One region of the Streptomyces doebereineriae genome, then DNA from elsewhere that is predicted to be linked to it. Evidence: riboswitches for the same ligand, from Rfam matches in the RefSeq annotation. Region 1 holds a riboswitch; each other region holds the start of a gene.
What was found. Region 1 has a riboswitch for cyclic di-AMP ahead of RNB18_RS19050 (M23 family metallopeptidase). Riboswitches for the same ligand answer to the same signal wherever they lie in the genome.
Positions count from the first base shown of each region.

Region 2: another riboswitch for cyclic di-AMP. It lies ahead of RNB18_RS48745 (transglycosylase family protein); the one in region 1 lies ahead of RNB18_RS19050 (M23 family metallopeptidase).
Region 3: another riboswitch for cyclic di-AMP. It lies ahead of RNB18_RS41900 (C40 family peptidase); the one in region 1 lies ahead of RNB18_RS19050 (M23 family metallopeptidase).
Region 4: another riboswitch for cyclic di-AMP. It lies ahead of RNB18_RS48025 (M23 family metallopeptidase); the one in region 1 lies ahead of RNB18_RS19050 (M23 family metallopeptidase).

Region 1 covers NZ_JAVREZ010000006.1:73,621-76,909, reverse strand. The annotation lists gene RNB18_RS19060 (HPr family phosphocarrier protein) at 1-63, shown strand, start outside; gene RNB18_RS19055 (GntR family transcriptional regulator) at 190-885, opposite strand; gene RNB18_RS19050 (M23 family metallopeptidase) at 1,075-1,827, opposite strand; cyclic di-AMP (ydaO/yuaA leader) riboswitch at 1,841-2,007, opposite strand; gene RNB18_RS19045 (M16 family metallopeptidase) at 2,199-3,289, opposite strand, start outside.
Region 2 covers NZ_JAVREZ010000035.1:11,218-14,506, forward strand. The annotation lists gene eno (phosphopyruvate hydratase) at 1-990, opposite strand, end outside; gene RNB18_RS48745 (transglycosylase family protein) at 1,284-1,964, opposite strand; cyclic di-AMP (ydaO/yuaA leader) riboswitch at 1,968-2,135, opposite strand; gene RNB18_RS48750 (transglycosylase family protein) at 2,341-3,289, opposite strand, start outside.
Region 3 covers NZ_JAVREZ010000022.1:59,312-62,600, reverse strand. The annotation lists gene RNB18_RS41915 (LysR family transcriptional regulator) at 1-25, opposite strand, end outside; gene RNB18_RS41910 (LysE family translocator) at 113-733, shown strand; gene RNB18_RS41905 (DUF6328 family protein) at 669-1,271, opposite strand; gene RNB18_RS41900 (C40 family peptidase) at 1,365-1,838, opposite strand; cyclic di-AMP (ydaO/yuaA leader) riboswitch at 1,842-1,975, opposite strand; gene RNB18_RS41895 (hypothetical protein) at 2,391-2,696, opposite strand; gene RNB18_RS41890 (ATP-dependent Clp protease proteolytic subunit) at 2,704-3,289, opposite strand, start outside.
Region 4 covers NZ_JAVREZ010000032.1:67,299-70,587, reverse strand. The annotation lists gene RNB18_RS48035 (PrsW family intramembrane metalloprotease) at 1-24, shown strand, start outside; gene RNB18_RS48030 (aldo/keto reductase) at 137-1,090, opposite strand; gene RNB18_RS48025 (M23 family metallopeptidase) at 1,155-2,189, opposite strand; cyclic di-AMP (ydaO/yuaA leader) riboswitch at 2,201-2,358, opposite strand; gene RNB18_RS48020 (PP2C family protein-serine/threonine phosphatase) at 2,583-3,289, opposite strand, start outside.

The DNA of each region.
Region 1 (3,289 bases):
GCCCTCGACCGCCTCGCGAAGCTGGTCGCCGAGGGGCTCGAGGAGCTTCCCGAGACCGTCTGAGGGAAGGTGCCTTAAAAGCATCGAGGGGCTCGTCCGAATTACCGGGCGGGCCCTTCGCATTTCCCTTTTTCGGGCAGCAGGAATACTCCCCTTCGAATTACCCTCTCTTTGTATACGGCGCCCGTGTTAATGCTGCAGGCCTGTCACGTTTACAGGATGTTGCGAGGTCCTCACACGGTCCGCGCGGTCCTGCCCGGAGGTGAACCTCAGCCGGTGAACGGCGCCCGAGCGCTCGGTGTGCAGTGCCGTGATCGCCCGCGCGCGCTCGCCGTCCCCGCGCGCCACCGCGTCCACGATCGCGCCGTGCTCGGCCCAGGACTCCGCGGGGTTGGCCGGCGCGTCCACGACGTACATCCAGGCGATCTTGTGCCGCAGCTGGGTCAGCATCGAGGTCAGCGCGGGACTGCCGGAGGCCTGGGCGAGCGTCTCGTGGAACCAGCCCCCCAGGGAGCGCAGATCCTCGCTGTTGCCCCTCCTGGCCCGTTCCTGGCCCAGCCGGACCAGGCCGCGCAGCACCTTCAGATGGGCCTCGGTGCGGCGCTGGGCGGCCCGGGAGGCGCCGAGCGGCTCGAGGAGCATCCGCATCTCCAGGAGGTCGGCGCCCTCCTGCTCGGTCGGCTCTGCCACGCACGCGCCCGCGTGCCGCCGCGTCACCACGAAGCCCTCGGCCTCCAGCGTGCGCAGGGCTTCCCGGACCGGGACACGGGAGACTCCGTAGCGGCGGGCGAGCAGTTCCTCGGTGAGTCGGCTGCCGCGCTCGTAGACACCGGCGACGATGTCGTCCCGGATCGCCGTGCATACCGAGTGCGCCGGAATACGCATGTCCGACCTCCGTCTTAATCCCCGTGAAACGTCGCCGATTGACGTGTGTTCAGTGACTCTATTGCAATGAACGGGAATTTCCGACGGCGGACCGGAATCCGAGGATATTTTTTGGACAACGGGGCGGCGGAAACGACGAAACCCCGGCTCGGGGGAGCCGGGGCCTCGCGGAGATCGCGCGGTGGGTCGTCAGACGTTCACGCCGTGCGAGCGCAGGTAGGCGACGGGGTCGATGTCCGAGCCGTACTCGGCGGTGGTGCGCGCCTCGAAGTGCAGGTGCGGCCCGGTGACGTTGCCGGTCGCGCCGGACAGTCCGATCTGCTGGCCCGGGGTGACCGACTGGCCGACCGAGACGCCGATGGACGACAGGTGGCCGTACTGGGTGTACGTGCCGTCGGCCATCCTGATCACGATCTCGTTGCCGTACGACCCGCCCCAGCCGGCCTCCACGACGGTGCCGCGGCCGACCGCGTGCACGGAAGTGCCGCTCGCGGCGTGGAAGTCGACACCGGTGTGGCTGCCGGACGACCACAGGGAGCCGCCGGTCTTGTAGCCGGTCGAGACGTAGGAGCCGGAGATCGGGACGACGAAGCGGTTGAGGCGCTCGCGCTCGGCCTCGCGGGCTGCGCGCTCCTTGGCCTCGCGTATCTCCTTGGCGCGCGCCTCGGCCTTGCGCTTGGCCTCCGCCGCCGCCTTCTTCTGCGCGGCGGCCTGCGCCTGGGCGGCGGCCTGGGCGTCGAGCTGGTCGGCGAGGGACTCACCGGCGCTGACGACGGGCATGAGGCCGGTCTGCTCGACGGAGTTGTCGGCGGCGAATGCGGGGGCGGCGATGGTGCCGATGACGCCGGTGGTGGCGAGGGCCGCGACGCCCGCCGCGCGGGCGGTGGTGCGCTTCATGCGGCTGGGACGACGGTGCTTCCCGGTGGCGCAGGTGAACGCCATGTGGTGGCTGGTCCTTTCCTTCCTTCTCGCCTACCGGGTTAGCTGACGGGTTCGGAGCAGGAAGGTCTCCTACGGACTCCCTCGCGGCTCGCGCGGGCGTCCGATTCACCCCAGGGACGCGTGATGTGGGTCCCCGGCTCCCCTGGCTCGCGCCATGCGGGGACTCGGCGATGACTGTCCGGTGCCGCGGGCGCGGCGCAGTGCCTGACGGACAGCCCAGAGGACGCTAAGCGGGGCCACTTTCAATCCCCAAACGGATCACGGGTTTTGTAGCGCATCCCACAGGGCAGACAGGCAACCTCCTGCCCAATTCGGACATCTGAGGGCCCTGGTGGCGCTTGCGTCACCAGGGCCCCCGAGGTCGGGTGCCTCTACTCGGCCGTCACGACCTTGACTTCGCCGATGCCGAGGGCCTCGACGGGCTCCTTGATGGCGGCCGCGTCGCCGACCAGGACCGTCACCAGCCGGTCCACCGGGAAGGCGTTCACGACGGCCGCGGTGGCCTCGACGGTGCCGGTCGCGGCGAGCTGCTGGTACAGGGCCGCCTGGTAGTCGTCCGGCAGGTGCTGCTCGACCTGGTCGGCCAGCGTGCTCGCCACGGCCGCCGCGGTCTCGTACTTGAGCGGCGCCACACCGACGAGGTTCTGTACGGCGACATCGCGCTCGGCGTCGGTGAGGCCGCCTTCGGCGAGCGTGCGCAGCACCTTCCACAGGTCGTCCAGGGCGGGACCGGTGTTCGGGGTGTCGACGGAGCCGCTGATGGCGAGCATCGCGGCGCCCGAACCGTCCGGGGCGGACCTGAGGACCTGCCCGAACGAGCGCACACCGTAGGTGTAGCCCTTCTCCTCGCGCAGGACACGGTCCAAGCGGGAGGTGAGGGTGCCGCCGAGGCAGTACGTGCCGAGCACCTGCGCGGGCCACACGCGTGCGTGCCGGTCGGCGCCGATGCGGCCGATCAGCAGCTGCGTCTGGACGGCGCCCGGGCGGTCCACGATGACGACCCGGCCGGTGTCGTCGGCGGTCACCGGCGGCACCGGCCGCGGCCGGCCCGTGGAGCCGGTCCAGGAACCGAGGGTGTCGCCGAGCAGGGCGTCCAGGTCGATGCCGGTGAGGTCGCCGACCACCACGGCGGTCGCGGTGGCGGGGCGCACATGCTTCTCGTAGAAGCCGCGCACGGCCGCGGAGTCGATGTTCTCGACCGTCTCCTCGGTGCCCTGGCGCGGGCGCGACATGCGCGAGTCGGTCGGGAAGAGCTCCCGGGAGAGCTCCTTGGCGGCGCGGCGGGACGGGTTGGCCAGCTCGTGCGGGATCTCGTCCAGGCGGTTGCGGACGAGCCGCTCGACCTCGCTGTCCGCGAACGCGGGCGCCCTGAGGGCGTCGGCGAGCAGACCGAGCGCCTTGGCGAGGCGCGAGACAGGCACTTCGAGGCTGAGGCGGACGCCCGGGTGGTCCGCGTGCGCGT
Region 2 (3,289 bases), on a different contig from region 1:
GGCGCCGTCGTCGATGCCGCGGGCCAGGCGCTCCGGGTTGGTGACGAACAGGTCGTCGCCGACGATCTGGACCTTGTCACCGAGCTTGTCGGTGAGGACCTTCCAGCCGGCCCAGTCGTCCTCGAACAGCGGGTCCTCGATGGAGACGAGCGGGTAGGCCGCCACGAGCTCCTCGTAGTACTCCGTCATCTCGGCCGCTGAGCGGTCCTTGCCCTCGAACTGGTACTTGCCGTCCTTGTAGAACTCGGAGGCGGCGACGTCGAGCGCCAGGGCGACCTGCTCGCCGGGGATGTAACCGGCTTCCTTGATGGCCTCGAGGATGAGGTCCAGGGCGGCGCGGTTGGACTCCAGGTTCGGCGCGAAGCCGCCCTCGTCACCGAGGCCGGTGGACAGGCCCTTGCTCTTCAGGACCTTCTTGAGGGTGTGGTAGACCTCGGTGCCCCAGCGCAGCGCCTCGGAGAAGGACTCCGCGCCGATCGGGGCGATCATGAACTCCTGGATGTCCACGTTGGAGTCGGCGTGCGAGCCGCCGTTCAGGATGTTCATCATCGGCACCGGCAGCAGGTGCGCGTTCGGGCCGCCCAGGTAGCGGAAGAGCGGGAGGTCGCTGGCCTCGGAGGCGGCGTGGGCGACGGCGAGGGAGACGCCGAGGATGGCGTTGGCGCCGAGCGAGCCCTTGTTGTCGGTGGCGTCCAGGTCGAACATGGCCTGGTCGATCAGGCGCTGCTCGGTGGCGTCGTAGCCGACGAGCTCCGGGCCGATTTGCTCGATGACGGCGAGGACGGCCTTCTCGACACCCTTGCCCTGGTAGCGGTTGGGGTCACCGTCGCGGAGCTCGATGGCCTCGAAGGCACCCGTGGAGGCGCCGGACGGAACGGCGGCACGACCCGTGCTGCCGTCGTCGAGGCCGACCTCGACCTCGACCGTGGGGTTGCCTCGGGAGTCCAGGATTTCCCGGGCTACGACGACGTCGATGGACGGCACGAGCATCTCCTTCTTGGGGTGTGACACGGTCCGCCGGGACCGCGGTGGGTTCTGCGAGACCGAGCCTAACCGGCTCCGGTGGATCGGCCACCGTGTGGACCGCCCCGTGGACAGAACCGAGAGTAAATTGTTTCTGAACTGAACAAAGACGTCCCGGCAGCGGCGCATGAAAAACCCCGCTCCGGTGCGTACGGGGGAACACGCACCGGAGCGGGGAGCCCGTGGGGACGGGGGGGGACCCTCACGAGGCCTTCATCATGAAGGACACGGATGTGAGGGCGCTGTGGTTCGGCTGGGTCTTACTTCAGGTGCAGCTGCTGACCCGGGTAGATGAAGTCGGCGTCGGTGATGATGTCCTTGTTCAGCTTGAACAGCTTCTGCCAGCCGCCCTTGACCTGGTGCTTCTCGGCGATCGAGCTGAGGGTGTCACCCTTGACGACCTTGTACTCGCCGTCGCCCTTCTTGACCTTCTTGCCGGTCGGGGTGGTGACGGTCTTCTTGGCCGCCGGGCGGTCGGTCGAACGGGAGGCGCTCTGCTCCTCGGTCGAACGGCTGCTCGTGTTCGAGGAGCTGTTGGAGGAGGACGAGCTGCTGCCGCCGCTGTAGGTGGCGCTGGACAGGCCCGTGCCGCAGACCGGCCAGGCACCCTTGCCCTGCGAGGCGAGGACCTTCTCGGCGACGGCGATCTGCTGGGACTTGCTGGCCTGGTTGGCCTGCGCGGCGTACTGCGTGCCGCCGTACGCGGCCCAGGTGGAGGCCGAGAACTGGAGACCGCCGTAGTAGCCGTTGCCGGTGTTGATGGACCAGTTGCCGCCGGACTCGCACTGGGCGACGGTGTCCCACTCGGAGGCGGTGGCGGCGGAGGCGTTGCCGGCCGCCATCAGCGGGGCGGCGATGGCGACACCGGTGACACCGGCGAGCGCGGCGGCGCGGGTGGCCTTGGACGGACGACGGTGCTTGCCCTTACCGGAAAACAGCATGGTGGATCCCCTCACCGACGCCTGCGAGGTGAGCTGTCGGGTTCGGGCCGGTTGAGTTGCCCGGTCGCGCACCCTGCGGTGCGCGGCTTCACCCCAAGCCGGTCCAGCGTGAACTGCTGGGTCCGGCGCTTACCTTGGGTCCCCCGCTCCTGCCTACGGCGCTTGACGCGACGACTGTTCCCGTACGGCCGCTGGCAGGATTCGGCGTTGCGACAGACGGGGCTCGGGTTGCCGAGCGGTCACGACCGTAGACACGCGTTCGGCGGAATTTCAAAGACGATCAGGGCTTCTGAGACTCATCCCACACTTTCACCAAAGTGGACATTCGGTGCGAAGTGTGACGTGAACTCCCGCTGTTTTTCTGGGCTTTTCAGCCCTATTCAACCCCTGTGTCGAGCGCCTGACCGGCGACGATGTTGCTCGGGTCGGCCCCGATACGGTCCTTGTTCTCGGCGTAGAGGGCGCGCCATCCGCCGTCGAGGCCAAGGGAGTCGGCGATGGAGGCGAGGGAGTCGCCCTCCTGGACGGTGTAGGTACGGGCGGCGTGCCGGCCGACCGTGGCGGAAGCCGTGCTCTTCGTCGCACTCCCCTCGGCGCTGCCGCCCCGGTGCTTGCCGGAGCCGAGGGCGCCGACGTCCACGAGGGCCGAAGAGCTGCCCTCCTGCCACGACTTGTCCGCTTCATCCTCTTCTGGACTCACCACGGGCGAGCTGTCGGAAGGCTGCGCTTCTTCCGTGGCGGAACCTTCGGAACTCGAAGAGTTCTTTTTGTCCGACTTGGCGGAACCAGCGTCGCCGCTGGAGGAGGTGGCCGACGGCGAGGGAGTCGCGGACGAGCCGTCCAGCGCGTCGAGCAGACCGGAAGACTCCTCGGAGCCCGACGAGTTGGAGGAACCGGACGAATCGGATGATTCCGACGAGCCGGAGGCCGAAGCCGAGGGCGTCCCGCTCTCCAGACCCGTGTCGACATCCGCCGAGCCCGAGTCCTTGCTGAGACCGTTGAGCAGACCGCAGGTCGGCCATGCGGCGATGCCCTGGTCCGCGAGGAGCTTCTCGGCCACGGCTATCTGCTGGTTGCGGCTGGCCAGGTCCGCGGTCTTGGCGTACTCGAGGCCGCCGTACTTCTCCCAGTTCTCCTGGGACATCTGGAGGCCGCCGTAGTAGCCGTTGCCGTCGTTCGCGCTCCAGGAGCCGCCGCTCTCGCACTCCGCGACCCGGTCCCAGGTGGTGCCGGTGGCGGCGCTCGCTCCGGTCGCTCCAAGCAGTGGGATCGCGATGGCGGATCCCGTCACACCGGCCGCAATGAGGAGAGCCGGAGCCTGACGG
Region 3 (3,289 bases), on a different contig from region 1:
CGGCGAGCCGGACCGGGTCGTACATACCGAGGCCTGCCTAAAGGAGTGCTTAAGGGAAACCCAGGTTATTCGACATACCTGCTGAAGGCTCTCTCGCGGCAGGCTGGTCCGCATGGACGGACAGATCATCGCCTTCACCGGGGTCGCCGCCGGCATGGTCGCCATGCCGGGCGCCGACTTCACCGTCGTCGTACGCAACGCCCTGGTCTCCCGCCGGGCCGGGGTCGCCTGCGCGCTCGGCGTCGTGGGCGGGCTACTGGTCCACACGGCGCTCGCGGTGGCCGGCGTCGCCGCGGTGCTCACGGCCGTGCCCGCGCTGTTCCGGGCGCTTCAACTGCTGGGCGGGGGTTATGTGTTGTACCTGGGCGTACGGACCTTGCTGGACCTGCGGCGGACACGCACGGAGACCGTCGTCGAGGCCGGCGCGGCGGTACACCCCCTGCGGCAGGGGTTCGTCACCAACGCACTCAATCCCAAGGTCCCCATCACCTTCCTCAGTCTGCTGCCGCAGTTCGTGCCCCAGGGAAGCTCCGCGCTGCCCGGGACGCTGCCGCTCGCGCTGATCGTGGTCGTTCTCGCGCTGGTGTGGTTCCCGGCGGTGGCCGTGCTCGTGGACCGGCTGGGGCGGTGGCTGCGCCGGCCGCGGGCGGCCCGGGCCGTCGCCGGGGTCACCGCAGGCGCGTTGACGGTTCTCGGGGTGATGCTCCTGGCCGAGCCGCTGCTCGCGGCCTGACCACCTCGCGCTTCGCGGACGGAGGCGCCGGGTGCGGCTGTGCCGTCCTGCGTTCCTCGGCGAGTCCCGCCCGCCGGACCAGCCGGGGGAGCAGTCCCCACAGGCCCAGGCACACCAGCAGGGTCGCCGCGCCCGCGGCCACTCCGCCGGCCCGGCCCGTCGTCACGTCCACCACGAGCAGTACCGACCCGGTGAACGCGAGCACCAGAACCCCCATGCCGACCGTGGCCAGCCGGGAGGAGACCTGCACGATGCGGGCCTTGGCGCCGCGTTGGAAGAGCGAGCGGTGCAGGGCGGCGGGCGCGGTGAACAGGGCCGCCGCGAGTACCGCGAGGAGCAGCGTGGTGACGTACGTGGCGCGCTGGAAGGTGTCGAGGGACGGGAAGCGCTGGGTGAAGGCCAGGGTCAGCAGGAAGGCGAAGAGGATCTGCACCCCGGTCTGGGTGACGCGCAGTTCCTGGAGCAGCTCGCCGAAGTTGCGGTCGGCGCGCTCCAGCGGCGTCTCGTTGCGGGCGGTGCACGGGCGGTGGTCGGCCATGACGCCACGGGTAACCACCTGAGCCCGTGTCACGCGTGCCGGGGGACCCGAGGGGGCGGCGGGAGGTCAGGTCGCCACCACCCCCTCGGGGCGTCACTTGACCCGGCCGTACCAGACGCTCTTCGTCCAGATCTTCTGCAGCCTCACCACGTCCCCGGTCTTCGGGGCGTGCCAGATCTTTCCCTTCCCGGCGTAGATGCCGACGTGGTAGACGCTCGAACCCGAGTGGAAGAACACCAGGTCGCCGGCCTTACGGCTGCCGGCGCCGATGTGGCGGGTCTTGTTGTACTGCTGGGCCGCCGTACGAGGGAGCTTCTTGCCCGCCTTCTTGAACGAGTACAGCGTGAGCCCTGAGCAGTCGAAGCGGCGGGGCCCCGTGGCGCCGTACTTGTACGGCGAGCCCTTCTTGGAAGCCGCGACCTTGAGTGCCTTCGTCGCCGGCGTCGCGGCGGCGGCGTCGGCTGCGACACCCGGGACCACGACGGAGCCGCCCACGGCGGCGATGGCGAAGGCCGAGGCCGTACCGGCCCGGACCATCAGCGACGGGACACGATTGAGCGCAGTCATGCGCAACCCTTCGTCAGCCGCCTGTGAAGGATGACCTGTCGGATTCGGGCTGGCGAAGTTGCCCGGCCGCTGACGCGGCTTCACCCCAAGGGCTGCTCGGCCCGGTCATGGCGTGACCGTTCCGGCGACCCGTCGTGCCTGGGTCCTCCACTCCTGCCGATCCACTTCTGTCGACCGGTCATCCGGGCGGCGGCAGGACTCGGCGTCCGCCCGGACCGCCCCGCCGCTGCGGCGGGGGCTTGTCGTCAGTCAGGGATCTTGGCGCACGGATGTCCCAAAAACCCAACGGAACCGGGGGTTTGTGTTGTTACTCACCACTCACCCGTTCGGGTGGACACGTCTTCGAACGAAGGGGTGTCGAGGGCCCCGAAGGCCCCCGGACCAGCACAGGAACTCCTCATTCCGCTCCCGTACTACGCGCGTTGTGCAACTCCGGGGGTCCTGAAAAAGGAGCCGCGCCTCCTGCAAATGGTGGTACGTCGTTTGGTCCGTTTCAAAGGCCCTCCGGACGTCCCGTCAGACCGCGGGACGCCCGGAAATGCTGTCGGTGCGTCAATTGCCGGATTCGGGGGGCACGGTGACCCGGGACGTGCGCCGCTCTCCGTCCAGAACCCGAAGAGCTCGTGCCAGCGTCGCGGCGTGCAGCTCGCGCTCACCACGGCCGTGCATCAGCACGAGCGCGTCGCGCAGCTCGGTCGCCCTGCTCACCAGCGCCTGCGCCGCGCGCAGTCCGCCATAGGTGTCCTCGCGCCGGGCCGGGTTGATCCGGCCCAGCAGGTCGACCACGTCGAGATAACGGTCGATCAGCTCGCCCTCGGCGCGTGTGAGCGCGGGCAGCGGTGGAAGGTCCGGCACCATCTACGGCTCACCTCGCGTCCGGCGTGGTGCGCGAGGACTTGCGGCTCGGGACGATCGCGTCCGCGAGGCCGTAGTCCAGGGCGCCCTGCGCGTCCAGGATCTTGTCCCGCTCGATGTCCACGCTCACCTGCTCGGCGCTGCGCCCGGTGTGCCGGACGAGCATCTCCTCCAGGCAGGCCCGCACCCGGGTCAGTTCGTCGGCCTGGATGGCCAGATCGCTGGCCTGCCCCTGCACCGGCTCGCTCAGCGCGGGCTGGTGGATCACCACCCGCGCGCCCGGCAGCACGGAACGCTTGCCGGGGGTGCCGGCGGCCAGCAGCACGGCCGCGGAGGAACCGGCCTGCCCGAGGCACGTCGTCTCCACGTCACAACTGACGTACTGCATCGTGTCGTAGAGCGCCGACATCGCGCTGAACGAGCCGCCGGGGGAGTTGATGTACAGCGAGATGTCCCGGTCCGGGTCCTGGTACTCGAGGTACATGAACTGCGCCATCAGATCGTTCGCCGAGATGTCGTCGATCCGGGTCCCGAGGAAGACGATCCGCTCCTCCAGCAGCTTCGAGTACGGATCCATCGTCTTCTGCCCGGAACTC
Region 4 (3,289 bases), on a different contig from region 1:
GCGTACAACCCGTACCGGACGTAGCTCGACCACAACAGGAACCGTGGGCGCCCTGCTCGGCGCGGCCACTCCGCCGCGCGGACCGCGGCGCCGACCGTGCAGAGCCCGGCACCGTCGGCCGGGCCCTGCGCTCGAGTCAGGCCGACGCCTCCGTCAAGCGAGCCGCCTCCTCCTCCGTCAGCACCAGCTCCGCCACCCCCAGCAGCGCCGGCAGCTGTGCCGCCGTACGCGCGGAAGCGATGGGGGCCGCGACCGTCGGCCGGGACGCGAGCCAGGCGAGGGCGACTGTGGCGACCGGGACGGTGTGGGCCTCGGCGATGTCGTCCAGGGCCGCGAGCACCTTCTGCCCGCGCTCGGTGTCCAGGTGCTTGCCGGCGCCCGCCGCGGCCCGCGGGCTGTCGACGGTCGCGCCGGGGCGGTACTTGCCGGTGAGGAACCCGGAGGCGAGGGCGTAGTACGGGACGGCGGCGAGGCCCTCGCGCGCGGCCACCGCCTGCAGCTCACCCTCGTAGGTGTCACGGGAGACCAGGTTGTACTGGGGCTGCAGGGCTACATAGCGCGCCAGGCCCTCGCGGTCCGAGAAGGCCAGGGACTCCGCGAGGCGCGCGGCGGAGATGTTGGAGGCGCCGATCGCCCGCACCTTGCCCGCCTTCACCAGCTCGTCCAGCGCGCCGATGATCTCCTCGACCGGCACCTCGGTCTTGTCGAAGTGGGTGTAGTAGAGGTCGATGTGGTCGGTGCCCAGGCGCTGCAGCGAGGCGTCGGCGGCGGCCTTGATGTTGGTGGCGGTCAGGCCGGGGAAGTCGGGGTGCTGGCTGACCTTCGTGGCGATGACGAGGTCGTCGCGGTTGCCCCGCGCCGCCACCCACTTGCCGATGACGGTCTCGGACTCACCGCCGGAGTTGCCGTCGACCCAGGCCGAGTAGGAGTCGGCCGTGTCGAGGAAGTTGCCGCCCGCGGCGGCGTACCCGTCGAGGACGGCGAAGGACTGGGACTCGTCGGCCGTCCAGCCGAACACGTTGCCGCCGAGGGAGAGCGGGAAGACCTCGAGGTCGGAGGAGCCGAGCTTGCGAAGCGGAGAAGCAGTCATGTCCTACGTCAACGCAAGCAGCGGACGCCCGCCTTCCGCAACGGGCGCTAAATCGCCGTAAACCTCAGGGGTTGAGACCCTTGCCGCGCAGCCACGCCATCGGGTCGATCCCGTCGGCCGAGCCGCCCGGGTGGACCTCCAGGTGCAGGTGCGCGCCGGTCACGTTGCCCGTGGCGCCCACGCGGCCGATGACGTCACCGGTGCTGACCTTCTGGCCGACGCTGACGCTGATCGAGGACTGGTGGCAGAACCACAGCTCGGTGCCGTCGTCGAGGGTCAGGATCGTGCGGTAGCCATAGGAACCGGCCCAGCCGGCCTCGGTGATGGTGCCGCTGTGGATGGCCTTGATGAGCGTGCCCGTGGGCGCGGCGAAGTCGAGGCCCGTGTGGTAGCCGGAGGACCACAGCGAACCGGCCTGACCGAAGGTCGAGGTGATGGTGTACGACGAGGTCGGCAGCGTGTACTGCTTGGCGAGCTCGGCCAGGCGCTCGGCCTCGGCCTTCTTCGCGGCCGCCTCCTCCGCCTTCTTCTTCGCGGCGGCGGCCTTCTCCTGAGCGTCCTTCTCCGCCTTGGCGGCGGCCGCGTCGGCCTCCTTCTCGGCGGCGGCCGCGACGGCCTGGGCGGCCTTGGTGTCGATCTGGTCCTGCTGCCGCTCGGCCTGGGCCAGGATGCGCGAGCGCAGTGCCTCACCGGCGTCCGAGGTGCCCTTGGTGGTGTCGGCGGTGGTGGCGCCGACGCTGCTGAAGGCGCTCGTGTCGTCCGCGGCGGAGTCGGCGTCGTCCGAGATGAGCGAACCCACGGAGGGCAGGTCGGGCATGGAGATCGTGACCGGCGGCTTGCCGGTGTTGGCGCTGGCCATCCCGCCCGCGCTGACGGCGGCTATGACACCGACGCCCAGAACGGTGGAGCTGCGGGCGAATCCTCCGCCACGCTGCTTGGCGACGCGATGCCGGCCACGTACGGCGGGGAGGGTCTCCGCGGTGGGGTTCCACTCCCCCAGCGGGGCCTCGTCGTCGGCGCGGTAGCCGCCGTACACAAGTGTGTCTGTACTGCGCTGACCGGGCTCGAACGGAGCCTCAGGGGCAGGCGGGTTCGCCACGTGGGCGCACTCCTTTCCTTCCTTCTCGCCTACCGGGTTAGCTGACGGGTTCGGAGCAGGAAGGTCTCCTACGCGCGTATACCCGCCGTGCTGCCACGGCGGAGTACGAGCGATTCACCCCAAGTTGGTGGTTCCCCGGTTCCCTTGCGGAATTCGGCGCGTGAGCACGGAGCCATCTCTTGTGACGGCTGGGACGACCGCGCTGCGTTATCGAACGTTAATAGACCCGGGGGCCCGATTCCAAGCTGTTCCGCTTGATCATTAACGAAATCCGGCAGGACTTACGGCCCATGAACGGTGAAAAACGGGCGAGTTGACCTCACCTCAGGCAACCCACAGGTTTTGACTGCGCGTCAGTGGTTATGCGGAGGGCGCTCACCCGCTCACCCCACGTCACAAAGGCCGTCGCACGGCGAGCAGCGCCAGGTCGTCGGTGAGGAAGCCACCGGAATGCCGGCGCGCCTCCCCCACGAGGGCGGCGAGCAGCGCGCCGGGCTCCCGGAAGGCGCGCCCGGCCAGCCGCGCCTCGGGGTCGTAGAACCGCCCCTGCCGGTCCCGCGCCTCGGACAGTCCGTCCGTATACAGCAGCAGTGTGGCCCCGCCGGGGAAGCCGTACTTTTCGCCCCGGTCGGGCCAGGTGCCGAGGTCGCCCATGCCGAGCGGCAGCGCGGGGTCCTGGGCGGGCAGCGCGCGCACCGTGCCGTCGGTGTGCAGCAGCAGGGGCGGCGGATGCCCGCGGTTGACGATCCGTACGACCCCGTCGTCGTGCGGGAGTTCGGCGAGGACGGCCGTGGTGAACCCCTCGAAGACCTCGACGCTGTCCCGCCGCGTCGCCTCCCGCGCCAGCGCCCGCTCCAGCCGCCGGGCGACGGCCTCCAGCGTGGTCTCCCGCTCGGCGGCCTCCCGGAACGCCCCGATGACGATCGCGACGGCCGCCACCGCCCCCATCCCCTTGCCGCGCACGTCCCCGACGATCATCCGTACGCCGTGCGGGCTGTCCTGCACGGCGTACAGGTCCCCGCCGATGAACGCGTCCGCCTGGGCCGCCTCGTAGCGCACCGCGATGTCGAACCCGCCGATCCGCCCGGCGGGCCCGGGCA